Regions from separate parts of the Cellulosimicrobium sp. NPDC055967 genome, predicted to be linked through region 2. Evidence: predicted binding sites of a transcription regulator. Region 2 holds the regulator's gene; each other region holds the start of a gene.
The links. Region 2 encodes LexA, which represses DNA repair genes until DNA is damaged. Its sites were predicted from a motif close to TCGAACANNTGTTCGA; they were not measured.
Positions count from the first base shown of each region.

Region 1 (10,047 bases), on a different contig from region 2:
GCGCCGCGCATGACCTGGGCGCGGGGGAACTCCTCCCCCATCGTCACGGCGAGGTAGGGGTAGGACTTGTCGTCGCGGTACTTGACGTTGAACCGCGGGTCGAACTCCTTGATCCAGGAGTACTCGAGCGCGAGGGCCTCGACCTCGGTGCCGACGACGGTCCACTCGACGGACGCCGCGGTCGTCACCATCGTCTGCGTGCGGTGGTGCAGGTTCGCGACGTCCTGGAAGTAGTTCGACAGGCGTGCACGCAGGTTCTTGGCCTTGCCGACGTAGATCACGCGCCCGTGGTCGTCGCGGAACCGGTAGACGCCCGGCGAGGTGGGGATCTCCCCCGGCGCCGGGCGGTACGTCGCGGGATCAGCCATGTTCTCCAGCCTAGGCGAGGCCACCGACGGTGCGGTGGCGGGGGACGTGCGGCGGCCGCCGCAACGCCGGCAAAGACGTGGTGTGACCTGCACCACCGCCCGCTAGGGTGGCGGCCATGAGTGCACAGCACGGGTACGCCGCCACGGTCCGCTGGACGGGCGCGGGCGACAGGGGCACCGCCTCCTACACGGCCTACGGCAGGGACCACGACGTGCTCCTCGAGGGGAGGCCGCCGCTGCCCGGGTCCGCGGACCCGGCGTTCCGGGGCGACCCGACGCGCTACAGCCCTGAGGAGCTGTTCGTCGTGAGCCTCTCGCAGTGCCACATGCTGTGGTTCCTCCACCTCGCCGCGGCGGCGGGTGTCGTCGTGCGGGAGTACGTGGACGACGTCACCGGCACCATGCGCGTCGAGTCCGGCGGCGAGGGGCAGTTCACGGACGTCACGCTGCACCCCCGCGTCGTGGTCGACGACGGCCCGGGGACCGACGAGGAGGCGCTGGCCGCGCTCCACCAGCGCGCGCACGACCACTGCTTCATCGCGCGCTCGGTGAACTTCCGCGTGCTCGTCGAGCCGGCGCCCGCGCGACGGGCCGCCGCCTGAGCACCCCGCCCGCCGTCGTCGACGCCCGCGGCGGCGCGCCGAGGACGCGTCGCCGCGGGGTCACGACCGGACGGCGTACCGGCGCACCCGCGTCGGGCACCGGCTAGGCCGCGGAGGCCTTGCGGCGGGGGCGGGTCGTGCCCTCGTCGGTCGCCCGGCGAGCCTTGGCCGAGCGGCCCTTGGCTCCCTTCGCCGCGGGCGCCTGCGCCGCGCCGGGCTTCGTCGGCGCACCGACCGGCACGGGGTCGTGCTGGTCGAGGATCTCCGCGAGGAAGCGGCCGGTGTGGCTCGCCTCGACGCGTGCGACCTGCTCGGGCGTGCCCTGCGCCACGACCTTGCCGCCCCCCGAACCGCCCTCGGGTCCCATGTCGACGACCCAGTCGGCGCTCTTGATGACGTCGAGGTTGTGCTCGATCACGAGGACGCTGTTGCCCTTGTCGACGAGCGACTGCAGCACGCCGAGCAGCTTGCGGATGTCCTCGAAGTGCAGGCCCGTCGTCGGCTCGTCGAGCACGTAGATCGTGCGCCCGGTCGAGCGCTTCTGCAGCTCGCTCGCGAGCTTCACGCGCTGCGCCTCGCCACCCGACAGCGTCGGGGCAGGCTGCCCGAGGCGGACGTACCCGAGGCCGACCTCGACGAGCGTCTTGAGGTGCCGCGAGATCGCCGGGACGGCCGCGAAGAACTCCGACGCCTCCTCGATCGGCATGTCGAGGACGTCGGCCACGGTCTTGCCCTTGAAGTGCACCTCGAGCGTCTCGCGGTTGTATCGCGCGCCGTGGCACACCTCGCACGGCACGTAGACGTCCGGGAGGAAGTTCATCTCGATCTTCAGGGTGCCGTCGCCCGAGCACGCCTCGCAGCGGCCGCCCTTGACGTTGAACGAGAAGCGGCCCGGCGTGTACCCGCGCACCTTGGCCTCGGTGGTCTCCGCGAAGAGCTTGCGCACGTGGTCCCACACGCCGGTGTACGTCGCCGGGTTCGACCGCGGCGTGCGCCCAATCGGCCCCTGGTCGACGTGCACGACCTTGTCGAGGTGGTCCAGGCCCGTGACGCGCGTGTGCCGCCCCGCGACCTGGCGAGCGCCGTTGAGCTCGTTGGCGAGGACCGTGTAGAGGATGGAGTTCACCAGGGTCGACTTGCCGGACCCCGACACCCCGGTCACGGCGGTGAGCGTGCCGAGCGGGAAGCTCACGTCGATGCCCGTGAGGTTGTGCTCGCGCGCGCCGACGACCTTGACCTGACGGCCCGGGTCGGTCGGGCGGCGCTCGGCCGGGAGCGGGATGCTGCGACGGCCCGCGAGGTAGGCGCCCGTGACCGACTCGGGCGCCTCCAGCAGACCGGCGTAGTCGCCGGAGTGGACGACGCGCCCGCCGTGCTCGCCCGCACCCGGGCCGATGTCGACGACCCAGTCCGCGGTCCGGATGGTGTCCTCGTCGTGCTCGACGACGATGAGCGTGTTCCCGAGGTCGCGCAGGCGCGTGAGCGTCTCGATGAGGCGACGGTTGTCGCGCTGGTGCAGGCCGATGCTCGGCTCGTCGAGGACGTAGAGGACGCCCACGAGGCCGGAGCCGATCTGCGTCGCGAGCCGGATGCGCTGCGCCTCGCCGCCGGACAGCGTCGCCGCCGGGCGCTCGAGCGAGAGGTAGTCGAGACCGACGTCGAGCAGGAACCCGAGGCGCGCGTCGATCTCCTTGAGGACCTCCGTCGCGATCGCGCGCTCGCGCGCGCCCAGCTCGAGCGTCCCGAGGAACGCCGCGGCCTCGCGCAGCGGGAGACGGCACACGTCCCAGATCGACCTGCCCCCGACCTTGACCGCGAGGACCTCGGGCTTGAGGCGCGCGCCCTGGCACACGGGGCACGGGACCTCGCGCATGAAGGCCTCGTACTTCTCCTTGGACCAGTCCGACTCGGTCTCCGTGTGCCGGCGCTCGAGGAACGTGATGACGCCCTCGAACCCGGTCGAGTACTGCCGCTCGCGGCCCCAGCGGTTCTTGTACCGCACGTGCACCTGGTGGTTCTGCCCGTGCAGGACCGCCTTCTTCGCACGCTCGGGCAGCGCCCGCCACGGCGTGTCCATGGAGAACCCGAGGTCGTCCGCGAGCGCCGTGAGCACCCGCTCGAAGTACTCCGAGGAGATCTGCGCCCACGGCGCGACCGCGCCCTCGCCCAGCGACTTCTCGACGTCCGGCACCACGAGGTCGGGGTCGACCTCGAGGCGGAAGCCGATGCCGGTGCACTCGGGGCACGCGCCGTAGGGCGCGTTGAAGGAGAACGTGCGCGGCTCGATCTCGTCCAGCGCGAGCTCGTGGTCGTTGGGGCACGCGCGCTTCTCGGAGAAGCGGCGCTCGCGCGCCGGGTCGTCCACGTCGGCGTCCACGAGCTCGATGACGACGAGTCCGCCCGCCAGCCCGAGCGCGGTCTCGACCGAGTCGGTGAGCCGGCGCTGCACGCCCTCGCGTGCCACGAGGCGGTCGACGACGACCTCGATGTCGTGCTTGAGCTTCTTCTCGAGCGCCGGGACGTCGGTGAGCGTGCGCACCTCGCCGTCGACGCGGGCGCGGGCGAAGCCCTTGGTCTGCAGCTCCTTGAAGAGCTCGGAGTACTCGCCCTTGCGCCCGCGCACGACCGGCGCGAGCACCTGGTACCGCGTGCCCTCCGGCAGCTCCAGGAGGCGGTCGACGATCTGCTGCGGGGTCTGCGCGGTCACGCGCTCGCCGCACACGGGGCAGTGCTGCGTCCCGGCGCGCGAGAAGAGCAGGCGGAGGTAGTCGTAGACCTCGGTGATGGTGCCGACGGTCGAGCGCGGGTTGCGGTTCGTGGACTTCTGGTCGATCGACACCGCGGGCGACAGGCCCTCGATGAAGTCGACGTCGGGCTTGTCCATCTGCCCGAGGAACTGGCGCGCGTACGCGGACAGCGACTCGACGTAGCGGCGCTGCCCCTCCGCGAAGATGGTGTCGAACGCGAGCGACGACTTGCCCGAGCCGGAGAGTCCCGTGAAGACGATGAGCTTGTCCCGCGGGAGGTCGAGGTCGACGTTGCGGAGGTTGTGCTCGCGGGCACCGGAGATGACGAGGCGATTGCTCACCGCAGCATCGTACGACCGACCACCCACATTCGCACAGGTGTTCGACGTCACCTTCGCGCGTCCTGCGGCGAACGCTCACCGCGGCCCCACCCGCGGTCGCCGGGCGAGGCAGACTGACCGCATGACGTACACCGGACAGGTCGTCGTGGGCGGGCGCGGCGACGTGCGCCGCCTCGACGAGGTCGAGGTCCGCAAGCTCGCCGTCGGGCCGCTCGCCAACGACGTCTACCTCCTCACGTGCCGACGCACGGGCGCCCAGGTCCTCATCGACGCGGCGGACGCGCCCGACGACGTCCTCGCGCTCGTCCGCGAGGGGTCGCCGACCGCGCGCCTCGACGTCGTCGTCACGACGCACCGCCATCTGGACCACCTGCGCGCCCTCGCGTCGATCGTCGCGGTCACGGGGGCCGCGACGGCCGTCGGGGCTCCCGACGCCGACGCCGTCGCGGCGGCCGCCGGCGTGCACGTCGTGCGGCGCCTCCGCCACGGGGACGTCGTCCGTGCCGGGGACGTCGTGCTCGACGTCGTCGCGCTGCGGGGCCATACCCCGGGGTCGGTCGCGCTCGCGTACCGCGAGCCCACCGAGGTGCACGAGCCGGAGGCCGTGGCGGGCCGGGTTCACCTGTTCACGGGCGACTCGCTGTTCCCGGGCGGCGTCGGGAGCACCGGGCGCGACCCGGAGCGCTTCGAGCGGCTCCTCGCGGACGTCACGGAGCGCGTCTTCGACCGGTACGACGACGCGACATGGGTCTACCCCGGCCACGGCGCGGACACGACCCTCGGCGCCGAGCGACCGCACCTCGACGCGTGGCGCGAGCGCGGCTGGTAGCGGAACCCGGCCGCGCGGCCCGGACGCCGCGACGACGACCGAGGCGCGGACCCGACCGCGCGTCGTGGGGTCGGCCTGGTTCACTGGCGCCATGCCGATCCACGCCGTCACCTACGTCTACGCCGACCGCGCCCCCGAGCTCGACGCCCTGCGCCCGGAGCACCGCGCGTTCCTGGGCACGCTCCATGCCCGGGGCACGCTCCTGGCGTCCGGCCCGCTGCCCGCGCACGAGGGCGCGCCGGCCGGGGCCCTGCTGGTCCTGGACGGGGAGACGCCCGACGCCGTCGCCGCGGTCCTCGACGAGGACCCGTTCGGGCGTGCGGGGCTCGTCGCCGAGCGCACGGTGCGCCCGTGGGCCCCCATCATCGGCGACTGGGCCGACCGCGTCTGACGGGCACCGCCCCGGGCCCGGCGCGCGCGCCCGAGGACGCTCCGCCCTCCCCGGCGTCTCACCCGGCGGGGCCGGGTACGGGCGGGCGGGTGCGGAGCCGGCGGATCGCCTCCCACGGGTAGGGCGTCGACCGGCTCTCCCGCTGGAACGCGCGGTAGAAGTCCCCGACGACCGCCGCGACCGGAGCGTACCGGGCCAGCGCTGCCGCGACCGCCGGCGGCGCCCCTGTCACCGGGGCACCGTCGGCCCAGGAGCGCACGAGTGCCGCGCGCTCCTCGGGCCCGCACCCGAACAGCGCGACGGCCAACCAGCTCACCAGGTGCGTGACGCTGTAGCAGTCGTCGTAGTCCTGGTGCGCGGCGACGAAGTCGACCTCGTCGGGCGAGAGGTCGAAGCGGGACGAGATCGCGAGACCGAAGTCGGCGAGGTAGAGCCGCTCGCCGTCGGTCAGGACGTTCTCGAAGTGCGTGTCGAGGTGCAGCAGGCCCCGCGACCTCATGAAGGAGATCCCCGTGCTCAGCTCCTCCTCCACGAACGCGCAGGCCCGCTCGGCGGCCTCGCCACCCGCCTCGACCTGGACGCCGAGCCAGTCGTGCAGCGTCTGCGGGACGTACTCCAGGAACAGCACGATGCTCGCCGAGGACTCCTGGAGGGCCTCGATCCGGCGACGCACCGCCGTGCCGCCGCCCCAGTAGGCGACGGCGCGCTCGACGTCGGCCAGCTCGTCGGGCAGCGGCCGGCGCGCGTCGGGGAGCACCCGCCAGTGGTGCATCAGGGGAAAGCCCTCGTGGTCCCCCGCGATCACCCAGCCCGTCGTCATGACGTGCGCGGCCAGCTCGCGCCAGGCGCCGAAGCCCGCGGAGCCGATCACGCCGACGCCGTAGTGGCAGAAGGTCGGGAGGTCGAACAGGTTCGCCGTGGAACGGACGTCGTCCGGCTGCCGCTCGAGGTCGGTCAGACGCACGCGCTTGACGAACACGGGCGTGCCGTCGACGTCGAGCAGCGCCGTCTCCCCGCCGATGCCGGCACCGACCCGCGGGGCGGCGTCCACGAGCTCGCGCAGCTCGCTGTCGCTGCGCAGCGACAGCGCGGTGGCGACCGCTGCGTGCGCGGCCAGGCGGGAGGCGCGGGACGCGCCGGACCGTCCGGGCACCGTCGCGTCCCGCGGCTCGCCGGGCACGCTACCGCCCGACGCCGTCCTGCGGACCGGTGCCCCACGGCGGCGTCTCGGCGGCCGGCGCGACCTCCTCCGTCGACGCGTCGGCCGGCGACTCGGCCGCGTCCTCGACGGGACCGGCGACGCCGCGCTCGGGGGCCGCGGCGGACGAGCCGTCCTGGGTATGCAACGCCCGCGTGCGCAGCAGGCTCGCGACGGTAGTGACGGCGAGCGCACCGATGATCACCACGAGCGACAGCCAGATCGGGACCGTCGGGACGGCGTCGAGGTGCTCGCCGCCGTTGATGAACGGCAGCGTGTTCTCGTGCAGCGCCTCGAGGATCAGCTTCACGCCGATGAACCCGAGGATCACCGCGAGACCGATCGGCAGGTAGACCAGCCGCTCGAGCAGGCCGCCCAGGAGGAAGTAGAGCTGGCGCAGCCCCATGAGCGCGAAGACGTTCGTCGTGAAGACGATGAACGGGTCCTGGGTGAGCCCGAAGATCGCAGGGATCGAGTCGAACGCGAAGAGCAGGTCGGTGCTGCCGATCGCGAGGAACACGATGACGAGCGGCGTGAAGACCCGCTTGCCGTCCTCGACCGTGCGCAGCCGGCCGCCGTCGTACTGCGTGCCCAGCGGCAGGACCCGCCGGAGCGCCCGCACCGCGCGGTTCTCGTGGTACTCCTCGGGCTCGTCCCCGCCGGCCACGAGCTTGACGGCCGTGTAGATGAGGAAGGCGCCGAACAGGTAGAACACCCACACGAACTGGGCGATGATCGCCGCGCCCGCGAGGATGAACGCCCCGCGCAGGACGAGCGCGACGATGATGCCGACCATCAGCACGCGCTGCTGCTGGTCCCGCGGGACCGCGAACCTCGCCATGATGATGACGAACACGAAGAGGTTGTCCACGGAAAGGCTGTACTCCGTGAGCCACCCCGCGTAGAACTCCCCGGCCGGTGCCGCCCCGCCCACCGCGCCGACGATCGCCCCGAACACGAGGGCGAGCGCGACGTAGAAGCCGACCCACAGCGCGCTCTCGCGCATCGAGGGGACGTGCGGGCGGCGCCCCACGACGAACAGGTCGACGAGGAGCAGCACCGCGAGCGCCGACAGCGACGCCCACTCGAACCAGACGGGAAGCTCGTGAACCATCAGCGTGAGCCCTCCGAGCTCTCGACGGAGCGCCGACGGTCGGCGCGGTCCTTGGCGAGGCTCGCGACCGTGGTGATCGTGAGCACGACGACGATGAACCCGAGCGACAGCGCCGTCGAGATCTCCGGGACGGCGGTGACATGCTCACCGCCGTTGATGAACGGCACCTCGTTCTTGTGCAGCGCGTGGATGAGCAGCTTGACGCCGATGAAGCCGAGGATCGCCGCGAGGCCGTACGCGAGGTAGACGAGGCGGTCGAGGAGGCCGTCGATGAGGAAGTAGAGCTGGCGCAGGCCGAGCAGGGAGAACGCGTTGGCGGCGAACACGAGGAAGGTCTCCTGCGTGAGGCCGAAGATCGCGGGGATCGAGTCGACCGCGAAGAGCAGGTCCGCGCTGCCGATCGCGATCATCACGATGAGCATCGGGGTGATGTAGCGCTTCCCGTCGATCTTCGTCGTCATCTTGTCCTCGACGTACGTCTCCGTCGTCGGGAACAGGCGGCGGGTCAGCTTCAGCGCGCCGTTCTCGTGGAACTCCTCGTCGTGGCCCGAGCCCGCCTTGACCTGCGTCCACGCGGTGTAGAGCAGGAACGCGCCGAAGACGTAGAAGACCCAGCTGAAGTTCTCGATGAGGGCCGCGCCGAGGAAGATGAAGATCGTCCGCAGGACCAGCGCGATCGTGATGCCGATGAGCAGCACCTTCTGCTGGTAGAGCCGCGGGACGCGGAAGCTCGTCATGATGAGGACGAACACGAAGAGGTTGTCGACCGACAGGCTCTTCTCGGTGATGTAGCCGGCGAAGTACTCCCCGCCGTACGTCGAGCCCCAGACGGCCCAGACGATGCCGCCGAAGGCCACCGCGACGGCGACGTAGCCCGCGGACCACCAGGTGGCCTCGCGCAGGCTCGGGGCGTGGGGCGTGCGCACGTGCCCGACGTAGTCGACGGCGAGCATCGCGAGGATCACGCCGACGGTGACGAGCCAGACCCAGACGGGCACATCCATGAAGATTCCTCCGGTACGTGGGGAGCACTGTGTACCGAAGGTCTCTTCCGCCACGCACCGCCACCCGCACCCGCACGAGACGCGGGCTGGTGGTTGCGGGACCGGTGACACCGGGCCGACGACTGCGCCGGCCGTGATGACGACATCACCGCGGAGGAATACTCCCCTTCAACGAGGAGCCAGCATAGGCCATCGCTCCTCCTGACGTGACAACACCACGCCACCGCGGACTGTTCCTCGGGCGCGCGTGAGCGGTGCGTCGGGGGGCCGGGACGGACGCCGCTCAGGCGGTCGCGGCCTGCATCTGCCGCAGCTCCTTCTTGAGCCCCGAGATCTCGTCGCGCAGCCGGGCGGCGAGCTCGAACTGCAGCTCGCCCGCGGCCGCGTGCATCTGGTCGCTCAGCTCCTGGATGAGCTCGGCGAGGTCGCTCGCCGCCGCGCCGGCGAGCCGGTTGCCCGACGACGCACCCTCCTTGGGCCCGCCCGGCACCGGCGCCTTGCCCTTCGCGCCCTTGCCCGGCTGCCGGTACCCGCCCGCCAGCAGCTCGGCCGTGTCGACGTCCTCGCGCGCGAGCATGTCCGTCACGTCGGAGATCCGCTTGCGCAGCGGGGTCGGGTCGACCCCGTGCTCCGTGTTGTACGCGATCTGCCGCTCGCGACGACGCTCGGTCTCCTCGATCGCCGCGGCCATCGCCGGCGTGATCTTGTCCGCGTACATGTGCACCTGGCCCGAGACGTTGCGGGCCGCGCGACCGATCGTCTGGATGAGCGACTTGGGCGACCGCAGGAAACCCTCCTTGTCGGCGTCGAGGATCGCGACGAGCGACACCTCGGGCAGGTCGAGGCCCTCGCGCAGGAGGTTGATCCCGACGAGGACGTCGTACTCGCCGAGGCGCAGCTCGCGCAGCAGCTCGACGCGCCGCAGCGTGTCGACCTCGGAGTGCAGGTACCGCACCCGCACGTCCTTCTCGAGCAGGTAGTCGGTGAGGTCCTCCGCCATCTTCTTGGTGAGCGTCGTGACGAGGACCCGCTCGTTCCGCTCGACGCGCTCGCGGATCTCGTGCAGCAGGTCGTCGATCTGCCCCGTGGTGGGCTTGACGAGCACCTCGGGGTCGACGAGGCCCGTCGGGCGGATGATCTGCTCGACGACGCCGTCCGCCATCGAGAGCTCGTAGTCGCCGGGGGTCGCCGACAGGTACACGGTCTGGCCGATCCGCTCGACGAACTCCTCCCAGCGCAGGGGCCGGTTGTCCATCGCGCTCGGCAGGCGGAACCCGTGGTCGACGAGGCTGCGCTTGCGCGACATGTCGCCCTCGAACATCGCGCCGATCTGCGGCACGGTCACGTGCGACTCGTCGATGACCAGGAGGAAGTCCTCTGGGAAGTAGTCGAGCAGCGTGTTCGGCGCCGACCCCGCCTCGCGGCCGTCGATGTGCCGCGAGTAGTTCTCGAT
Region 1 covers NZ_JBHJYJ010000004.1:306,123-316,169, forward strand. Annotated here, with positions in the region: gene uvrC (excinuclease ABC subunit UvrC) at 1-368, opposite strand, end outside; gene ACFC2L_RS08120 (OsmC family protein) at 485-970, shown strand; gene uvrA (excinuclease ABC subunit UvrA) at 1,074-4,058, opposite strand; gene ACFC2L_RS08130 (MBL fold metallo-hydrolase) at 4,180-4,887, shown strand; gene ACFC2L_RS08135 (YciI family protein) at 4,979-5,278, shown strand; gene ACFC2L_RS08140 (protein kinase family protein) at 5,337-6,458, opposite strand; gene ACFC2L_RS08145 (TerC family protein) at 6,460-7,590, opposite strand; gene ACFC2L_RS08150 (TerC family protein) at 7,590-8,594, opposite strand; gene uvrB (excinuclease ABC subunit UvrB) at 8,878-10,047, opposite strand, start outside.
Region 1: the regulator LexA is predicted to act here: its motif matches at 4,088-4,103, upstream of uvrA (excinuclease ABC subunit UvrA).

Region 2 (10,047 bases):
GTGCGCAGCGTCGCGCCGAGCGCGGCCTCGTCGGGACCGTGGCCCGCGACGTCGCCGATGATGCACAGGACGGTCCCGTCCGGCCGCTCGACCGCGTCGAAGAAGTCGCCGCCCAGGAGGCCGTTGCCGCCGGGGACGTAGCCCACCATGACGTCGAGCCGGTCGTCCTGGACGAGCGGCGTGGGCAGGAGCGCGCGCTCGAGTCGCGCGGTCTCGGCCGCCCGGACCTCGCTGCGGTACAGCGCGCGCTGCTGCTCGACGGACATGCGCCGCTGCACGGCGTAGCGCACCGACCGGCCCAGGAGGTCGCCGTCGACCTCGCCCTTCACCAGGTAGTCGTCGGCGCCGGCGGCGACGGCCTGGACGCCGAGGTCGATGCCCGAGTGCCCCGTGAGGACCACCAGGGCGGGCGGGTGGGTGCCGGTCCGCACCCGCTCGACCGCCGACAGCCCGACCGAGTCGGGCAGACCGAGGTCCAGCAGGACGCAGTCGACGTGCCAGGAGACGAGCATCTCGAGCGCGGCGTCGAGCGTCGTCGCGCGGTGGAGGTCGACCGTGAGGTTGCCGTCCGCCAGCAGCTCCTCGACGAGGATCGCGTCGCCGTCGTCGTCCTCGACGAGGAGGATGCGCAGCTCGTCGGTCGGTGCGAGGACAGCGCGCTCGGACAGCACCTGGTCGCGCGCGTCGGCCTCGTCGCCCCGCGCCGAGGGCCGCGCGGGGACCTGACGGTCGGTCCCGGTCACGACGCCCGCTCCCCTCTGGTCGCCATGGCCCACGATCCTAGCGTCAGCCGCGCGTCCGGCCCGGTCACGGGCACGGGACGCGCCGAGGCGCGGTCCGGGTCCCGGCGCCGGTGCGCCATAATGGACGGCCGTGTCACGGGCGCGCGCCCGGACGCGACGCCCGGCCGAGGGAAGGGACAGCGTGGGACGCAACGACGAACTCCGGCTCGAGCAGGAGGTCGTGGACACCCTCTACGCACGCCTCGACGAGCTGCGCGCCGCCGCCCGCGCGCGGCTCGACGCCGTCCGCCGGTCCGGGCCGTCGGGCTCGCCGCAGAACCGGAGCGAGCGCGACGCGTTCGCGACGCTGTACGAGGACCGCGTCGCGCAGCTCGACGCGGTCGAGGACCGGCTCGCGTTCGGCCGCCTCGACCTGGACGACGGCACGCGCCGCTACGTCGGGCGCATCGGCCTGACCGACGCCGAGCACACGAGCCTCCTCACCGACTGGCGCGCGCCCGCGGCGCAGTCGTTCTACCGCGCGACGGCGGCCCACCCCGACGGCGTCGTCCGGCGGCGGCACCTGGTGACCCGCGGGCGCGACGTGACGGGCCTCGAGGACGAGCTCCTGGACCTGGACGCGCCCGAGGCCGTCACCGGGACCACGCTCTCGGGCGAGGGCGCGCTCCTCGCCGCGATGGCGGCGGGCCGTACCGGGCGCATGGGCGACATCGTCGCGACGATCCAGGCGGAGCAGGACGCGATCATCCGGTCCGGGCTGGCCGGCGCGCTCGTCGTGCAGGGCGGGCCGGGCACGGGCAAGACCGCCGTCGCGCTGCACCGCGCCGCCTACCTCCTCTACGCGCACCGGCGGCTCCTCGAGCGCTCGGGCGTCCTCCTCGTCGGCCCGAGCCACTCGTTCCTGCGCTACATCGACCAGGTGCTGCCGTCGCTCGGCGAGACCGGGGTCGTCAGCACGACGATCGCCGACCTCCTGCCGGGCGTCGTGGCCGACGGCGCGGAGGACCCCCGCGTCGCGCGCGTCAAGGGCCGGGCGGTCATGGCCCGCGCGGTGCGACGCGCGGTGCGGGCGCGCGAGCGCGTGCCCGCGGCGGACGTCCCCGTGCGCCTCGACGGCCACGACCTGCTGATCCGGCGCCGCGACGTCCGCGACGCCATCGCGAAGGCGCGGCGCACCCACAAGCCGCACAACCTCGCGCGCGTCACGTTCGTCCGCGAGATGCTCTCGCGCCTCGTCGACCAGTACGGGCGCCAGCTCGGCGAGCCGCTCGTCGGCGAGGACCGCGCGCTCGCGCTCGAGGACCTGCGCTCGCACCGCGACGTGCGCGTCGCGCTCAACCTCGCGTGGCTCCCTCTCACGCCGGAGCGCCTCGTCGAGGACCTGTGGACCAAGCCGCACCGGCTCGCGGAGGCGGCACCCGAGCTCTCGCCCGCCGACCGGCGCCTGCTGGAACGGCCGAAGGGCTCGCCGTGGACGCCCGCCGACGTCCCGCTCCTCGACGAGGCCGCCGAGCTCCTCGGCGAGGACGACCAGGCGGAGCGGGCCGAGGCCGCCGCACGGGCGGCGCAGCGCGCGCAGGACCTCGAGTACGCGCGGCAGGTGCTCGAGTCGTCCGGGGCCGGCGGCGGGATCGTCGGCGCGGACGTGCTCGCCGAGCGCTTCTCCGCGAGCGGCCCGCGCCTGACCACCGCGGAGCGCGCCGCGCAGGACCGCACGTGGACCTACGGTCACGTCGTGGTCGACGAGGCGCAGGAGCTGTCGGCCATGGCGTGGCGCATGCTCGTGCGCCGGTGCCCGACGCGCTCGTTCACCGTCGTCGGCGACGTCGCGCAGACGTCGTCGCTCGCGGGGGCGCGCTCGTGGAAGGGCATGCTCGACCCGGTCTTCCGTGACGCGTGGCGCCTCGCGGAGCTGACCGTCAACTACCGGACCCCCGCCTCCGTGGCCGACGCCGCCCGCCGGGCGGCCCTCGCCGCGGGGCTGCCGGTCTCGCCGCTCACGTCCGCGCGCGACGTGGAGGACGCGCTGCGCGTCGTCGAGGCGACGCCCGCCGGCCTCCCCGCCCAGGTCCGCGCCGAGGCCGACGCGGCGCGCGCGGAGTTCGTCGCCGCGGAGTCGGGGCGGGTCGCCGTCGTCGCCGCGGCGCACGCGACGCCCGCCCTGCGCGCCGCCCTCGGTCTCGAGGACGCGGGCCCGGACGCCCCGCTCACGGTCCTGGACCCGGTGCAGGTGAAGGGGCTCGAGTTCGACGCCGTCGTGCTCGTGGAGCCCGCCGAGGTCGCGACCGGCCCGTCCGGCGCCTCGGACCTCTACGTCGCCATGACCCGCCCGACCCAGCGCCTCGTCGTCGTGCACGCCCGCGCGCTCCCGGCCGGCGTGACCGGGACGGGACCGGGCGAGGAGGCGGGCTCGACGACGGACGCGCCGACGAGCACGGTCGCGGAGGACGGGGCGCGCGTCGCACCCTGACCCTCCGACCCGGACGGCGCAGGTCGGCCGTTCACCTCGTCCCGAGTGTCAAGACCCGTTTGGTCCGGACCACGGACCGGGCGCACCATGGGAGCGTGCTACGCGCCCTCCTCCTTGAAAACCTGCACCCCCTCGCTGCCTCGAACCTCGAGGCGGCGGGCATCGACGTCACCGTCCGTTCCGGCGCCCTCGACGAGTCCGAGCTGATCGAGGCCCTCGACGGGGTCCACCTCCTCGGGATCCGGTCCAAGACGAACGTCACCGCGAACGTGCTCGAGAACGCCCCCGACCTGGTGGCGCTCGGCGCGTTCTGCATCGGCACGAACCAGATCGACCTGCGCTCCGCCGCGTCGCAGGGCGTCGCCGTGTTCAACGCCCCGTTCCAGAACACGCGCTCCGTCGTCGAGCTCGCGCTCGCCGAGATCATCGCGCTCACGCGCCGCCTCACCGAGCGCGACCGCGCGCTGCACGAGGGCCGCTGGGACAAGTCGGCCGAGGGCGCGCACGAGGTCCGCGGCCGCACGCTCGGCATCGTGGGCTACGGCAACATCGGCACCCAGCTCTCGGTCGTGGCCGAGAACCTCGGCATGTCCGTGGTCTTCTACGACACGGCGGAGAAGCTCGCGCTCGGCAACGCGCGACGCATGGACACGCTCGACGAGCTGCTGGAGCAGGCGGACGTCGTCACGCTGCACGTCGACGGCCGCCAGGGCAACGCCGGGCTGTTCGGCGCCAAGCAGTTCGCCCGCATGCGGCAGGGCTCGATCTTCCTCAACCTGTCGCGCGGGTTCGTCGTGGACTACGGCGCGCTGCGCGAGGCGATCGAGGAGGGCCGCGTCTCCGGTGCCGCCGTCGACGTGTTCCCGCAGGAGCCCAAGCGCAAGGGCGACGCGTTCGACTCCGAGCTGCGCGGCCTGCCGAACGTCATCCTCACGCCGCACATCGGCGGCTCCACCGAGGAGGCGCAGGAGGCGATCGGCCAGTTCGTCTCGGCCAAGCTGCGCGACTACCTCACGACGGGCTCGACGACGCTCAGCGTCAACGTGCCGAACCTCGCGCTCGAGCAGACGACCGGGATCACGCGCATCACGCACCTGCACCGGAACACGCCGGGCGTCCTCGCGGCCGTCAACGCGACCCTCGCGGAGCACGGCACGAACATCGAGGGTCAGCTCCTCGCCACGCGTGGCGAGATCGGCTACGTCGTCACGGACGTCGGCTCGCGCGTCGAGCCCGCCGTCATCGAGGCGCTCGCCGCGATGGAGCAGACGATCGCCCTGCGCGTCCTCGACTGACGCTCACCACGAGCGCCTTCGCCGCGTGCACCGGTGGCCCCGGCGCACGCGGCGAAGGTCCTCGGGCGGCATGACCTTCGCCGCTGAGCGCCCCGCGCTCGGCGGTGCCACGATGAGGCATGACCGGATACACGCACGACGGGCCGCAGATCCTCGACGCGGACGCGTCGTGGGACCTCGTGGAGGGGACCCACGTCGCACGCCTCGCCGTGAGCGTGCGGGGCGAGCCGGACATCTACCCCGTGACCGTCCGCGCGCACGGGCGCACGCTCGCGTTCCGCACCGTGCCGGGGACCAAGCTCGCGACCCTCGCGACCAACGAGCGGGTCGCGCTCGAGTGGGACCACGTCGACGACGACGGGGCCTGGAGCGTCGTCGCCCGCGGCACCGCGCGCCGGGTGCGCTCCGAGCACGAGGTCGACGCCGTCCTGGCGGACGCGGCCCCGCTCGTCCCCGTCGTCGACGTGCCGACCGAGGAGTGGGTCGTCATCGAGGTCCGCGAGCTGACCGGGCGACGCTTCGCCCGTTCGGAAGCCTAGCGACCGTCGTCGCCCCGGACGTGCGTCGTCCGGCCACCCCGACGGGGCGACCGGACGACGAGCGCTGAGCCGGACCGGCGGTCAGCCCGACTTGCGGCGGAACGTGCGCTGGACCGGGCCCACGGTCTCGGACCCGTGCACCGCCCCGGTGTTGGACTCGCCGTCGGCCGTGCGGTGGCGTGCGGCGTTCTTCCGGTCGAGCGCCTCCCGGAACTTCGCCTTGGCCTCGTCGGTCGGTGCGGTGTCTGCAGCGGATCGCTGCTGGTCGGACGCCATGGCGGTCTCCTCGTCGATGGGGGAACTCGGTCGTGCACTGCGGTCGGCCCGACGGTGCGGGCACCTCGACCAGCCTCCCGCACCCCGACGCCGGACGCCACCTGATTTGTCCGCCGGTCAGCCGCTCCCCGAGGGACGGTCGGGTGGCGTCCGGTAGCGTCGGCCCCGTGCCGACCGACTCCTCCACCGCCCCCGCCGCCGGCCCCTCCGCGGCGTCGTCCGCGGACCACGCCCCGCTGCCGCACCGCCGTCTCGGCCGTTCCGGGCTGGCGCTGCCGGCGGTGTCGCTGGGTCTGTGGCAGAACTTCGGCGACGCCGACCCGCGGGCGACGCAGCGCGAGATCGTGCTGCACGCGGTCGACCGCGGGGTGACCCACCTCGACCTCGCGAACAACTACGGCCCGCCGGGCGGAGCGGCCGAGGAGTCGCTGGGGCACCTCCTCGCGCGCGAGCTGCGGCCCGTGCGCGACGAGCTCGTCGTGACGACCAAGGCCGGCTACCGCATGGGGCCCGGTCCCTACGGCGAGGGCGGCTCGCGCAAGTACCTGCTCTCCTCGCTCGACGCCTCGCTGCGTCGCCTCGGGCTCGACCACGTCGACATCTTCTACTCCCACCGCTTCGACCCGACGACGCCGCTCGAGGAGACCGTCGGCGCGCTCGCCACCGCGGTCCGTTCGGGGCGCGCGCGGTACGCGGGCATCTCGTCCTACTCGGCGCGCCGCACCCGGGAGGCGCTGCAGGTCGCGGAGCAGGTGGGCGTCGACCTCGTCGTGACCCAGGTGTCGTACTCGATGCTCAACCGGTGGGTCGAGGAGCCCGACCCGCACGACCCCGCAGGCGCGTCCGTGCTCGACGTCGCCGGCGCCGAGGGACTCGGCGTCGTCGCCTTCTCGCCGCTCGCCCAGGGGATGCTCACCGACCGGTACCTGCACGGGGTCCCGGACGACTCGCGCGCGGCGCGCGGGGGGCCGCTGCGACCGGCATTCCTCTCGGAGGCGAACCTCGACCACGTCCGCCGGCTCGACGACCTCGCCCGCGCCCACGGGCGCAGCCTCGCCACGACGGCGATCCTCTGGGCGATGCGGGACGAGCGGGTCACCTCCGTGCTGCTCGGCGCGAGCTCGACGCGACAGCTCGACGAGAACCTCGCCGCGCTCGACGCGCCGCCGCTCTCCGCCGAGGAGCTCGCCGCCGTCGACGCGCTGCCCGCGGACACCGGCATCAACATCTGGGCGTCGCGGTCCAGCGACCTGTAGGCCCGCCGGGCGAACGTCGACGACCCGGGCCCTCCGCCGGGGGCACCACGTGACCTCGCGCACGGCGCCGCGACGTGACCTTGCGCGCGACGCCTCAGGCGTGCGGTGCGGTGTGCTCGCGCACGTCGGCGTCCGCAGCGGTGCTGCCCGAGCCCTCCTCGGCCCGCGCCGCGGCCGTCTCGCGCTCCTCGCGCTCGACGCGCAGCGAGGTGATCGCGCTCTCGAAGTCCTCGAGCGAGTCGAACGCCTGGTAGACGCTCGCGAAGCGCAGGTAGGCGACCTCGTCGAGCTCGCGCAGCGGCCCGAGGATCGCGAGCCCGATCTCGTACGCGTCGAGCTCGGCGCTGCCGCTCGCCCGGATGGTCTCCTCGACGCGCTGCGCGAGCACCGCCAGGTCGTCCTCGTTGACGGGCCGCCCCTGACAGGCCTTGCGCACGCCGTTGACGATCTTCTCGCGCGAGAAGGGCTCCGTCACGCCGGAGCGCTTGACCACGGACAGGCTCGCGGTCTCGATCGTCGTGAATCGGCGGTTGCACTCGGGGCACTGACGGCGCCGACGGATCGACGCGCCGTCGTCCGAGGTGCGCGAGTCGACGACGCGGGAGTCCGCGTGGCGGCAGAACGGGCAGTGCATGGCGGGCTCCTCCGCGGGTTCGCGCCGACAGGTCGGCGCGACGAACGTATGCCGTCGCGGCAGGACGGTGCAACACGCCTCCGACGCCGGCGGCTCGCGCGCGGTGACGCGGCGGCGCGCGGGCAGCCGCACCGGGGCGCGTGGACGGCAGAACGGGGGCGGTCGTGTTCGACCGCCCCCGTCGGGACGCCCCCGTCCCCATCTCGCGCGTGACTCGCCTCACGCGCGGTGACGTGCACAGGAGTCGCGGTGGACCGCGTGCTCCTCGCCTCGTCCGCCCAGCCCCCCAGCCGGCGTTGTGAGGTGACACTAACTTAGGGTGACCTAAATGCCACCGCAACCCCTGCGCACCGTGCGGAGCCGTTTCCTCCCGTGTCCTGCGTCACACCGCACCGTCCTGCGTCACACCGCACCGGCCCCCTGAGACCGCGGGGCTCGGCGTCAGGCGGATGTCGGCAGGAGGATCCTCTGACCGGCCTGGAGGCCCGACGACGAGAGCCCGTTGAGCTCGGCGAGCCCGCTCACGACGTCGCGCAGGTCCTCGCCCGGGGCCGCCACGCCCTGCGCGAGCTCCCAGAGGGTCTCGCCCGAACTCACGACGTGGACCCGGACCTCCAGAGGCTCTCCCGGACCGCTCGCGACGGCGACGCCCACCCGTGCGGCGAGCAGCAGGACCACGGCGGCCAGGAGCACGAGGACCACGCGGCCCCGCCGCGTGAGCCGCAGCGGCCGCTCCCCCGCTCGCCCTGCCCCAGGGCCGAGGGGCCCGACCGTCGAGATCGTCATCGCATCCATCCCTGCTCCGTCCCGGCCCGCGGGCCCGATCGCCTTCCCCGGTCGATCGGACGCCGCGAGCCCTTCGCCTCCGCGCCGACCCGGACCGGTCGAACACGTGTACGTAGAACACCTGTACGAAGGTCTATCACGAACGACCCACGGAGTCGAGACATGCTCGAACAGGTGTTTGATTCGTGTCGCAACCTCCCCTAGCCTGGGGTCAGGTCGGTTCGCCGGACATGTCCGCTCGGACCCGGAGGGGCGACCGAGGTCCCGGAGCGCACGCGCCGGGGAGGGGAGGCTGCAGGCCCGGGAGGCGTCGGCGGCCGCGACGGACGAAGGCGGAGCGACCATGGCGGGACGAGGCACGGACAGGGCACGGGGGCTCGCCGAGGTGCGCGAGCTCCCGGACGGGTCGGCGGGAGGTGACGGGCTCACGCCGCGGCAGCGCCTCGTGCTCGAGACCATCCGCGCGTGCGTCGAGCAGCGCGGCTACCCGCCGAGCATGCGGGAGATCGGCGAGGCCGTGGGCCTGACGAGCCCGTCGTCGGTGAAGCACCAGCTCACGACGCTCGAGCGCAAGGGGTTCCTGCGGCGCGACCCGAACCGCCCCCGCGCGATCGAGGTCGTTCAACCGGACGACGCGCGCCGCGCCACCCCGCTCACGGCGGCGGGCTCCGCGACCGAGCCCGCGTACGACGAGGCGCACCCGGCGCCGTCGTACGTCCCGGTGGTCGGCCGCATCGCCGCCGGCGGCCCGATCCTCGCGGAGCAGGTCGTCGAGGACGTCTTCCCGCTGCCCCGCCAGCTCGTCGGCGAGGGCGAGCTCTTCCTCCTGCGGGTGCAGGGCGACTCGATGGTCGACGCCGCGATCTGCGACGGCGACTGGGTCGTCGTACGCCGCCAGCCCGTGGCGGAGAACGGCGAGATCGTCGCGGCGATGATCGACGGCGAGGCCACGGTGAAGTCCCTGCGCCGCGCGGACGGTCGCGTCTGGCTCATGCCGCACAACGCGGCGTACGACCCGATCCCGGGCGACGACGCCCAGGTCCTCGGGCGCGTCGTCTCCGTCCTGCGCAGCCTCTGAGCGCACGGGGTCCGGTCCCCGTCGTCGTCCCCGTCACAGTCACAGTCACCGAGCACGGCGAGAGCCGGGTGGTCGTCGACCACCCGGCTCTCGCGGTGCGCGGACCCCGTCGGCGGGCCCGGTGGGTCAGAGGCCGAAGCGCCGGGCGACGCCCCGCAGCGACTCCGCGGACGAGCGCAGCCCGGCGAGCTCTGCCGCGGCCAGCGGCACCTCGACCCGCTCGCTGGCGCCGCGACGGTCGACGAGCGTGGGCAGCGAGAGGCACACGTCGTCGAGCCCGTACGCGCCGTCGAGCAGCGTCGAGACGGGCAGGATGCGGTGCTCGTCGTCGAGCACGGCCTCGATGATGCGCGTGCCCGCGAGCCCGACGGCGTAGTTCGTCGCCCCCTTGCCCTCGATGATCCGATAGGCCGACTGCACGACCTCGCGCGCGATGTCGTCGCGCACCGCCTCGGTCAGCGGGCCACGGCCACCGAGTCCCGGCCACTCGAGGAGCGGCACGCCGCCGATGGTCGCCGAGCTCCATAGCGGGATCTCGCTGTCGCCGTGCTCGCCGGCGATGTACGCGTGGACGTTCTGCACCGCCACGCCGCAGTGCTGGGCCACGAGGAAGCGCAGGCGCGACGAGTCGAGCACCGTCCCGCTGCCGAAGAGCTGCGACGGTGGCAGCCCCGAGAACTTGAGCGCCGCGTACGTGACGATGTCGACCGGGTTCGTCACCATGACGTAGACCGCGTCCGGGGCGACCTCCACCAGCCCGGGAAGGATCGTGCGCATGAGGCCGATCGTGCCCTCGGCGAGGTCGAGCCGCGTCTGGCCGGGCTTCTGCTTGGCCCCGGCCGTCACGACGACCACGTCGGCCCCTGCGCACACCGCGACGTCGTCCGACCCCTCGACGCGGGCCATCGGCATGAACTGGATGCCGTGCTGGAGGTCGAGCACCTCCGCCTCGACCTTCGCCCGGTTCACG
Region 2 covers NZ_JBHJYJ010000007.1:145,944-155,990, reverse strand. Annotated here, with positions in the region: gene ACFC2L_RS11580 (PP2C family protein-serine/threonine phosphatase) at 1-743, opposite strand, end outside; gene ACFC2L_RS11575 (HelD family protein) at 925-3,213, shown strand; gene serA (phosphoglycerate dehydrogenase) at 3,309-4,508, shown strand; gene ACFC2L_RS11565 (pyridoxamine 5'-phosphate oxidase family protein) at 4,628-5,047, shown strand; gene ACFC2L_RS11560 (DUF5302 domain-containing protein) at 5,129-5,323, opposite strand; gene ACFC2L_RS11555 (aldo/keto reductase) at 5,491-6,579, shown strand; gene nrdR (transcriptional regulator NrdR) at 6,674-7,213, opposite strand; gene ACFC2L_RS11545 (LysM peptidoglycan-binding domain-containing protein) at 7,655-7,999, opposite strand; gene lexA (transcriptional repressor LexA) at 8,343-9,077, shown strand; gene ACFC2L_RS11535 (L-lactate dehydrogenase) at 9,204-10,047, opposite strand, start outside.

Region 3 (10,047 bases), on a different contig from region 2:
TCGACGCACCCGGCGGGGTCCAGTTCCACGTCCGCGACCTCGCCGAGGCGCTCATCGCCCAGGGCCACGACGTCTCCGTCCTCGCCCCCGCCGACGACGACACACCCGTCCCGGAGTACGTGACGCCCGCCGGGGGCGCGGTCCCGGTCCGGTACAACGGGTCGGTCGCGCGCGTGACGTTCGGCCCGCGGAGCGCGAGCCGGGTCCGGCGCTGGCTGGAGGCGGGCCGGTTCGACGTGCTCCACATCCACGAGCCCGTGAACCCCTCGCTGAGCATGGTCGCGCTGTGGATCGCCCAGGGCCCGATCGTGGGGACGTTCCACACCTCCATCGTGCGCTCCCGCGCGCTCCAGGTCGCCTACCCGCTCGTCCGGCAGAGCCTGGAGAAGATCGACGCCCGCATCGCCGTCTCGGAGGACGCGCGCCGCACGCTCGTCGACCACCTCGGCGGGGACGCCGTCGTCATCCCCAACGGGGTGTACGTCGACACGTTCGGGTCCGCGCCCGCGAACCCCGCGTGGCAGGGGACGCCGGAGGCGCCCACCATCGGCTTCCTCGGTCGCCTCGACGAGCCCCGCAAGGGCCTGCCCGTGCTCGCCGCGGCGATCCCGGCGATCCTCGCGAAGGTCCCCGGCGCGCGGTTCCTCGTCGCGGGCCGCGGCGACGACGGCCGCGCGGCCGCGATCGAGGCGCTGGGGGAGCACGCCGCGTCCGTCGAGTTCCTCGGCGGCGTGAGCGACGAGGACAAGGCGAGCATGCTCGCGTCCGTCGACCTGTACATCGCGCCGCAGACCGGGGGCGAGAGCTTCGGCATCGTGCTCGTCGAGGCGATGAGCGCCGGCGCGTGCGTCGTCGCGAGCGACCTCGGCGCGTTCCGCCGCGTGCTCGACGACGGCGCCGCGGGGGCGCTGTTCGCGGTGGGCGACCCGGACGCGCTCGCCGCCGCGGTGCTCGACGTGCTCGCGGACCCGCCGCGGCGCGACGCCTACCGCGCCCGGGCCGGCGAGTTCGTCCGGCGCTTCGACTGGTCCGCCGTGACCGCGCAGGTGCTCGCCGTCTACGAGACGGTGCTCGCGGCGTCCGAGGCGGTCATCCCGGTCCACGAGGACCCGCGCTCGCGCCGGGGCGGTCGCCTCCTGGGCCGGGCGCGCGACGACGAGGGGGCCCGCCCGTGACCTGGTCCGAGATCACCGTCCTCGTCCTCGTGGTCGCCGCGCTGGTGGCGTGGGTCCTGTGGGTCGCCGCGTCGCGGCTCGACCGGCTGCACCGCAAGGTGATGGCCTCGCGGCTGGCGCTCGACGCGCAGCTCGTGCGCCGCGCGTCGGCCGCCGTCGACCTGGCGGCCTCCGGCGAGCTCGACCCGGCGAGCTCGGTGCTCGTCGCCGAGGCGGCGCACGCCGTCCTGGACGACGACGACGACACGCGCCGGCTCGCGGACCAGGTGCCCGGCCTGGCGGGCGGCGAGGGGGCCGACGAGGGGACACCGCCCCGGCGCCTCCTCGGCGGCATGGCCGAGTCCCGCGCGCTCGCCGAGAGCGACCTCACGGCCACGCTGCGCTCGGCCCTCGAGGACGCCGACGACGTCGCCGAGCTCCGGTCCGGTCCCGTCGGCGACGAGCTGCTCGGCACGCTCTCCGCGGCCTGGTACCGCGCCCAGCTCGCGCGCCGGTTCCACAACGAGGCCGTCGCGCAGGCGCAGCGGGTGCGGCGCAAGTGGTGGGTGCGCCTGTTCCACCTCGCGGGGCACGCGCCGATGCCGGCGACCGTCGAGCTCGACGACGCCGCACCCGAGGTCGTCGTGCGCCCGGCCGCGTCGGCGGCGACGCCGGACTGACCCCCTCCCGGCGGGTGCCCGCGCGCTCCGTGCGTGCCCGCGGGCCCGGTCGGGTGGACGCCCCGGCGATAGGATGGGAGCGCGTGGGAGCATGTGCCGTCGAGCCTGTTCGACGGCGTCCGTGCGTGTGCGCGCGACGTTCCCCTGACCTGAAGGTGTGAGGTACCGGTGACCAACGTGGCCGACCAGAACGTCCCTGCCGAGAGCGCCCCGGGCGCAGTGACCGCAGAGGGAGCCGGCGTCGTCGGCACCGCCAAGGTCAAGCGCGGGATGGCCGAGATGCTCAAGGGCGGCGTCATCATGGACGTCGTCACGCCCGAGCAGGCGAAGATCGCCGAGGACGCCGGCGCGGTCGCGGTCATGGCGCTCGAGCGCGTCCCCGCGGACATCCGTGCGCAGGGCGGGATCTCGCGCATGTCCGACCCCGACATGATCGACGGCATCATCGAGGCCGTCTCGATCCCGGTCATGGCGAAGGCCCGGATCGGCCACTTCGTCGAGGCGCAGGTCCTCCAGTCGCTCGGCGTGGACTACGTCGACGAGTCGGAGGTGCTCACGCCCGCCGACTACGCCCACCACATCGACAAGTGGCAGTTCACGGTCCCGTTCGTGTGCGGGGCGACGAACCTCGGCGAGGCGCTGCGCCGCATCACCGAGGGCGCGGCGATGATCCGCTCGAAGGGTGAGGCCGGCACGGGCGACGTCTCCAACGCGACGACCCACATGCGCACCATCCGCGCCGAGATCCGCCGCCTCGCCTCGCTCCCGGAGGACGAGCTGTTCGTCGCGGCCAAGGAGCTCCAGGCGCCGTACGAGCTCGTCAAGGAGGTCGCCGCCACGGGCAAGCTGCCCGTCGTCGTGTTCACCGCGGGCGGCATCGCGACGCCGGCCGACGCCGCGATGATGATGCAGCTCGGCGCCGAGGGTGTCTTCGTCGGCTCCGGCATCTTCAAGTCCGGCAACCCGGAGCAGCGCGCCGCCGCGATCGTCAAGGCGACGACGTTCTACGACGACCCCGACGTGATCGCCAAGGTCTCGCGCGGCCTGGGCGAGGCGATGGTCGGCATCAACGTCGACGAGCCGGCGCGGTCGATCCAGTTCGCCGAGCGCGGCTGGTGACGGAGCGCGCCACGGGCGGGCCGTCCGTCGCCGTGCCGGCGACGGACGGCTGACGCGCGAGCATGGCCGAGGCCGCCGGAGCGCCGTCGTCCCTGGGGCCCGACTGGGTCCTCGGGGACGACGGGCTCTACTTCCGCCGGGGTGCGCGCGTCCTGCTCCTCGACGACGCCGACAGGATCCTCCTGGCCCGCGGGCACGACGTCGACCAGCCCGAGCGCTCGTGGTGGTTCACCATCGGCGGGGGCGTCGACCCCGGTGAGAGCGACCGCGACGCGGCGCTGCGCGAGGTCCACGAGGAGACCGGGATCCGGCTCGACCCGGGTGCGCTCGTGGGTCCGGTCTACACGCGCAGCGCGATCTTCGACTTCTACCGCCAGCACTGCCGCCAGGACGAGGTGCTCTACCTCGCGCGCACGGACGGCACCACCGCCCGCGGTGAGCTGAGCCGGGACGGGTGGACCGACGTCGAGCACGACGTCGTCGACGAGATGCGCTGGTGGTCGCTCGACGACCTGCGCGGCGTCCGGATCGAGGTGTTCCCCGAGGGCCTGGCCGACCTCGTCGCGCCGCTGCTGGGCGGGTGGGACGGCGTCACGCGCCACCTCGGGACCGCTCGCGAGGAGTGAGGTCCGGGCCGACGGCGGCAGTCCCGCCGCGGCGCGCGAGGGCTCGCCCGGCGGCTACGGCCGCCGTGCGACGACCCGCCACACGATCCCGCCGACGAGGAGCCCCAGACCGAGGATCGCCCCGCCGATCGCGACGAACCACAGCAGGATCGTGCCGCCGACCGTCGCGAAGAACTCGCCGAACTGCCAGCCCTCGGTGACGACGAAGGTCGCCCCGGGGGAGGCGTCGCCCTGGGCGACGGCCACGGTGCACGTCTGGGCCGACGGCGAGGTCACTTCGGCGACGGTCGTCGCCTCGTGCGAGCCGAAGCCCGAGCTCCCCGAGACGGACGGGTGCCGCACGTCGAGGTCGCCGTCGGGGCAGGTCACGGTGACGTCGTCGGCGTCGAAGCCCTCGGCGCCGATCGGCACGACCGCCCACACGCTGTAGGGCTGGCCGCCCGACAGCGCGACGTCCGCCTCGCCCGGGACGTCGCCGGAGGCGAGCGCCGCCGAGCCGGGGGCGCCCGTGCTGTCGACGACGCCCGTCGGCAGCGCCCGCAGGAAGGTCGTGGCGCCGAGGACGCCGGCGACGAGCGCGACCACGAGCAGGACCGCGCCGACCACGATCAGGACCGTCGCGCCGCGCGTGCTCCGCGGCGGACGGGGCGGGAGGCCGGGGTACGGGGCGGAGGGACCCGGGTACCCGGACGGCGGCCGGGCGGGGTACGGCGGTGTCGGTCCGGGGCCGTGCGGAGTGGTCACGACGGCGAGGCTAGCAACAGCCGTGGCGGGGTGCGGGCGACGACGGACGTATCATTCCCGTTCGTGACGATCACGATCGGAGTCCTGGCACTGCAGGGCGACGTGCGCGAGCACCGCGCCGCGCTCGAGGCCGCGGGCGCGCGCACGGTCGGCGTGCGGCGCCCCGAGGAGCTCGCCGCCGTCGACGGGCTCGTCCTCCCCGGGGGCGAGTCGACGACCATCGAGAAGCTCCTGCGGACCTTCGAGCTCGACGAGCCGCTGCGCGCGCGCATCGCCGAGGGTCTGCCTGTCTACGGCTCGTGCGCGGGCATGATCCTGCTCGCGGACCGCATCCTCGGCGGCACGGCCGGCCAGCGGACCCTCGGCGGGCTCGACGTGACGGTCCGGCGCAACGCGTTCGGCCGGCAGGTCGACTCGTTCGAGACCGACCTCGAGCTCGCGGGCCTCGCCCCGCGGGACGGCGGGCGTGGTGAGGTCACGAGGCCGGGCCCGGTGCACGCGGTGTTCATCCGCGCGCCGTGGGTCGAGGAGGTCGGCCCCGGCGTCGAGGTGCTCGCCCGCATCCCCGACCACGAGGCGCCCGGCATCCCCGCAGCCGCCGCCGGTAGGATCGTCGCAGTCCAGCAGGGATCGCTGCTCGCCACCTCGTTCCACCCGGAGATCTCCGGGGACGCGCGCGTGCACGAGCTGTTCGTCAGAATCGCGAAGGGGTAGGAACGCATGTCAGGGCACTCCAAGTGGGCCACTACCAAGCACAAGAAGGCGGCCATCGACGCCAAGCGCGGCAAGCTCTTCGCGAAGCTCATCAAGAACATCGAGGTCGCGGCGCGCACCGGCGGCGGTGACCCCGCGGGCAACCCGACGCTGTTCGACGCCATCCAGAAGGCGAAGAAGTCGTCGGTCCCCAACGACAACATCGACCGCGCCGTCAAGCGCGGCTCCGGCACGGGCGCCGACGCCGTCGACTACCAGACGATCATGTACGAGGGCTACGGCGCCAACGGCATCGCCGTGCTGGTGGAGTGCCTCACGGACAACAAGAACCGTGCGGCCTCCGAGGTGCGCCTCGCCTTCAGCCGCAACGGCGGCAACCTCGCCGACCCCGGCTCGGTGTCGTACCTGTTCTCGCGCAAGGGCCTCGTCGTCGTGCCGAAGGCGGACGGCGTGACCGAGGACGACGTCATGCTCGCCGCGCTCGAGGCGGGCGCCGAGGAGGTCACCGACCAGGGCGAGGTGATCGAGGTCCTGTGCGAGGCGAGCGACCTCGTCGCCGTGCGCACGGCGATCCAGGAGGCGGGGCTCGAGTACGACTCCGCCGACTCGATCTGGCACCCGTCCATGGAGGTCGAGGTCGACGCGGACGGTGCGCGCAAGATCCTGCGCCTCATCGACGCGCTCGAGGACAGCGACGACGTGCAGAACGTCTACGCGAACTTCGACGCGTCGGACGACGTCATGGCGGAGCTCGAGAACGACGACTGATCCGGCGCAGCTCGCGTCCGGGTGGTCGGGTCGCGGTGGGGCCGGGAGGTCGGTGCGCGGTCTACCATCCGCGTCGCTCGTGCCTCGCGCCGCTCCCGCCAGGCCCGCCACGACCGCGCACCGACCTCCCGGCCCCACCGCTGGCTGGTCCGTCGCCGGCCCGCGTGGCACGGCCGGTCCGTGCTGTTCACGTGAAAGGGTCAGGGGGTGCGCGTTCTCGGTGTGGATCCTGGGCTGACCCGGTGCGGCGTCGGGGTGGTGGACTCCGCGCGGGGGCGGCGGGCCGAGCTCGTGGCCGTCGGCGTGATCCGGACGGACCCGGACCTCAGCGTGGACCTGCGGCTCCTGCGGATCGCCGAGCGGCTCGACGCGTGGTTCGACGAGCACGTGCCGGACGTCGTCGCGGTCGAGCGCGTGTTCGCCCAGCACAACGTCGGGACCGTGATGGGCACGGCCCAGGCCGCGGGTCTCGCGATGGTCGGTGCGGCGAGGCGCGGCGTCCCCGTGGCGCTGCACACCCCGTCGGAGGTCAAGGCCGCGGTGACGGGGAGCGGGCGCGCGGGCAAGGAGCAGGTCCAGCGCATGGTCGCGAGCATCCTGGGGCTCGCGGAGCCGCCGAGGCCCGCGGACGCGGCCGACGCGCTCGCGCTCGCGATCTGCCACCTGTGGCGACCGTCAGGTGCGCTCCAGGGCGGCGAGCGGCACGAGCTGACGCCGGCGCAGCGCGCCTGGGTCGCGGCGGAGCACGCGGCGAAGGGCCGGCGGGCACCGCGCTGACGGCTGCTGACGCGGCTCGTGTCGGTCGGCCGGGGCGTGGGCGCACCTTGCTAGAGTGACCGCGGTCGTACGGGTGTTCGACGCACTCCTCGGCGCCGTCCACGGTCGTCGGGCCGGGGGACCATCGGACCAGGTCGGCGCTGCCGACCGGGAGAGGAGCCTGGGTGATCGCGTCGCTGAGCGGAGTCGTGGCGAGCGTCCAGCTCGACCGCGCCGTGCTCGAGGTCGGGGGAGTGGGCTACCTCGTGCACGCCACGCCGGCCACCCTCGCGGGCCTGCGCGTCGGTGCGGACGCGCGGCTCGCGACGAGCCTCGTGGTCCGCGAGGACTCCTTCACCCTCTACGGGTTCGCCGACGACGACGAGCGGACCGTCTTCGAGACCGTCCAGACCGTCAGCGGCGTCGGGCCGCGGCTCGCGCTCGCGATGCTCGCGGTGCACACGCCCGACGCGCTGCGGCGCGCCGTGGGCGGTGGCGACATCGCCGCCCTCGTGCGCGTCCCCGGCATCGGCAACAAGGGCGCGCAGCGGATCGCGCTCGAGCTGGGCGACAAGCTCGGACCGCCCACGGGTGCCGACGCCCCCGAGGCGGGCGCACCCGCCGCCGGGACCGGACCGCGTCGGGTCGACGACCGTCGGGACCAGGTGGTCGAGGCGCTCGTCGGGCTCGGCTGGAACCTCAAGGCCGCGGACGACGCCGTCTCCACCGTCCTCGCCGAGGCCGGCGTCGACGTCGTCGAGGCGCCCGACGTGGCGGGCGCGCTGCGCGCCGCGCTGCGCGTCCTCGGCGGACCGAGGAGCTGACGGTGGCGAGCTTCGACCAGGTGGGCGTGGACGGCTTCGGCGGGGACGGCACGTTCTCGTCCGAGCGGATCGTCGCGGCGGGAGCGGACGACCTCGAGCGCGCCGCCGAGGCGGCGCTGCGACCCCGCAGGCTCGAGGAGTTCGTCGGGCAGGCCGTCGTGCGCGACCAGCTCTCGCTCGTGCTCCAGGCCGCGCTCGCCCGCGGGAGCTCGCCGGACCACGTGCTCCTGTCCGGGCCCCCCGGGCTCGGCAAGACGACGCTCGCCATGATCATCGCCGCAGAGCTCGGCACGTCCCTGCGCGTCACGTCGGGACCGGCGATCCAGCACGCCGGGGACCTCGCGGCCGTCCTGTCCTCGCTCGAGGAGGGCGAGGTGCTCTTCATCGACGAGATCCACCGCCTCGCGCGGCCCGCGGAGGAGCTCCTCTACATGGCGATGGAGGACTTCCGGGTCGACGTCGTCGTGGGCAAGGGCGCGGGCGCGAGCGCGATCCCGCTCTCGCTGCCGCCCTTCACCGCCGTCGGCGCCACGACGCGCGCCGGGCTGCTGCCCGCGCCGCTGCGCGACCGGTTCGGGTTCACCGGGCACCTCGACTTCTACTCGAGCGAGGAGCTCGAGCGCGTGCTCTCCCGGTCGGCCGGGCTGCTCGGCGTCGCGCTCGACCCGGACGCCGCGCGCGAGATCGCCGGTCGCTCGCGGGGCACGCCCCGCATCGCCAACCGCCTGCTGCGGCGCGTGCGCGACTGGGCGCAGGTCCGCGGTGACGGGAGCATGGACCTCGCGGCCGCGCGCGCGGCGCTCGAGGTCTACGAGGTGGACCCCATCGGCCTGGACCGCCTCGACCGGGCGGTCCTGACGGCCCTGTGCACGCGCTTCAACGGCGGCCCGGTCGGGCTGACGACGCTCGCCGTGACGGTCGGCGAGGAGGCGGAGACGGTCGAGACGGTCGCCGAGCCGTACCTGGTCCGCGAAGGGCTGATCGGGCGGACGCCCCGGGGGCGCGTCGCGACGCCGGCCGCGTGGGCGCACCTCGGGCTCACCCCGCCGCGCGAGGGCGGCACGCTGTTCGACGCCTGACGGCGGTCCCGCCAGGCGCCCGGAGGCGAGCCCGCTCGCGGGTCCGGGTACGGGTCCCGTGACGACGGTCACAGGCGCGTCGAACGTGGTCCTAGAATGGTCGGGACCCGAGCGGGCGGAACTCCGCGGCGAGACGGCTCGTTGGTGAACCGTGCGCGCACGCCTAGACTGCGCGCAGATCCCGCACAGAACAGGACACGAGACTCCGTCATGGATATCAGCTTCATCCTCATCCTCGCCCTCGCGGCGGGCGCGATGTTCCTCATGACCAGCCGCACCCGCAAGCAGCAGCGCGAGGCCCAGAACTTCCGGGCGAACCTCGCCCCCGGGCAGGAGGTGATGACGGGCTCGGGCATGTTCGGCACGATCGTCGACGTCGACGACGACGCCGACGTCATCACGATCGAGTCCACGCCGGGCAACCAGTCCCGGTGGCTGCGGGCGGCCATCGCGAAGCTGGTCGACCCGCCGGTCGAGCCCGAGGAGGAGCCGGAGCCCGACGAGGCGACCGACGGCGACGCGCTCTACGGCAGCGCGCCCTCCGCGTCCAAGGAGGACGTCGACGACCTCGTCGTCCCCGACGACCTGTCCGGCCTGACCGGCGGGACCACGGACAAGGACCGTGACCGTCGCGACGAAGGCACCGAGAGCAAGTGACCGTGCGCCGGTCGCCCCGAGCGACCGGCGCCTGACCTGGTCGGCCTCGCGGCCGACCGCACGAGAAGAGACAGACAGTTGGCCAACTCCAGCACGCGCCGTTCCCGGCCCGTCCGGACGATCGTCCTGTTCCTGCTCCTGAGCGTCGTCCTTTTCGGCGTGCTCTTCGCAGGGACCAAGACGGACGGCCGTTCGGCGGACAACCCGGGCGGCGCCTCCTTCGCCCCTGCGCTCGCGCTCGACCTCGAGGGCGGGACGCAGATCGTCCTGCAGCCCGTGACGGAGGACGCGTCCGCAGTCACGCCCGAGACGATCAGCCAGGCGATCAACGTCATCCGCCAGCGCATCGACGCGCAGGGCGTCTCCGAGACGGAGATCACGAGCCAGGGGCGCGACAAGATCGTCGTCGGCATCCCGGGCCAGCCGTCCCAGGAGACGATCGACCTCGTCAGCACCTCGGCCCAGATGCGGTTCCGACCGGTCCTCGCCGTGGGCATGCCGACGGCGACGCCCGCCGAGGACGCGACGGGTGACGAGGCCGCGACGGAGGAGAGTGCGGATCCCGCGGCCGAGTCCGCGGACCCCGCGACCGACGAGGCGACGGACCCCGCTGCTGACGAGGCCACGGACCCCGCGGCGGACGCGGCGACGGACGCCCCCGCCGACGACGCGACCGACGCGGAGGCGACGCGCCCGGAGAACCCCAGCGACCTGGCGCAGATCACGCCGGAGCTGCAGGCGGAGTTCGACGCGCTCGACTGCACCCTGCCGGAGAACCAGGTCGGCGGCGACAGCGGGCCGACCGACTCGGCGTTCGTCTCGTGCGCCGACGAAGGCTCGGCCAAGTACATCCTCGGTCCGGTCGAGATCGAGGGCACCGACATCTCGAACGCGAGCTCCGGCCTGCGCGTCGGGCAGAACGGCGT
Region 3 covers NZ_JBHJYJ010000004.1:66,620-76,666, forward strand. Annotated here, with positions in the region: gene ACFC2L_RS06950 (glycosyltransferase family 4 protein) at 1-1,175, shown strand, start outside; gene ACFC2L_RS06955 (hypothetical protein) at 1,172-1,834, shown strand; gene pdxS (pyridoxal 5'-phosphate synthase lyase subunit PdxS) at 2,012-2,953, shown strand; gene ACFC2L_RS06965 (NUDIX hydrolase) at 3,016-3,579, shown strand; gene ACFC2L_RS06970 (hypothetical protein) at 3,634-4,323, opposite strand; gene pdxT (pyridoxal 5'-phosphate synthase glutaminase subunit PdxT) at 4,387-5,037, shown strand; gene ACFC2L_RS06980 (YebC/PmpR family DNA-binding transcriptional regulator) at 5,044-5,805, shown strand; gene ruvC (crossover junction endodeoxyribonuclease RuvC) at 6,013-6,582, shown strand; gene ruvA (Holliday junction branch migration protein RuvA) at 6,747-7,385, shown strand; gene ruvB (Holliday junction branch migration DNA helicase RuvB) at 7,412-8,464, shown strand; gene yajC (preprotein translocase subunit YajC) at 8,675-9,121, shown strand; gene secD (protein translocase subunit SecD) at 9,200-10,047, shown strand, end outside.
Region 3: the regulator LexA is predicted to act here: its motif matches at 6,648-6,663, upstream of ruvA (Holliday junction branch migration protein RuvA).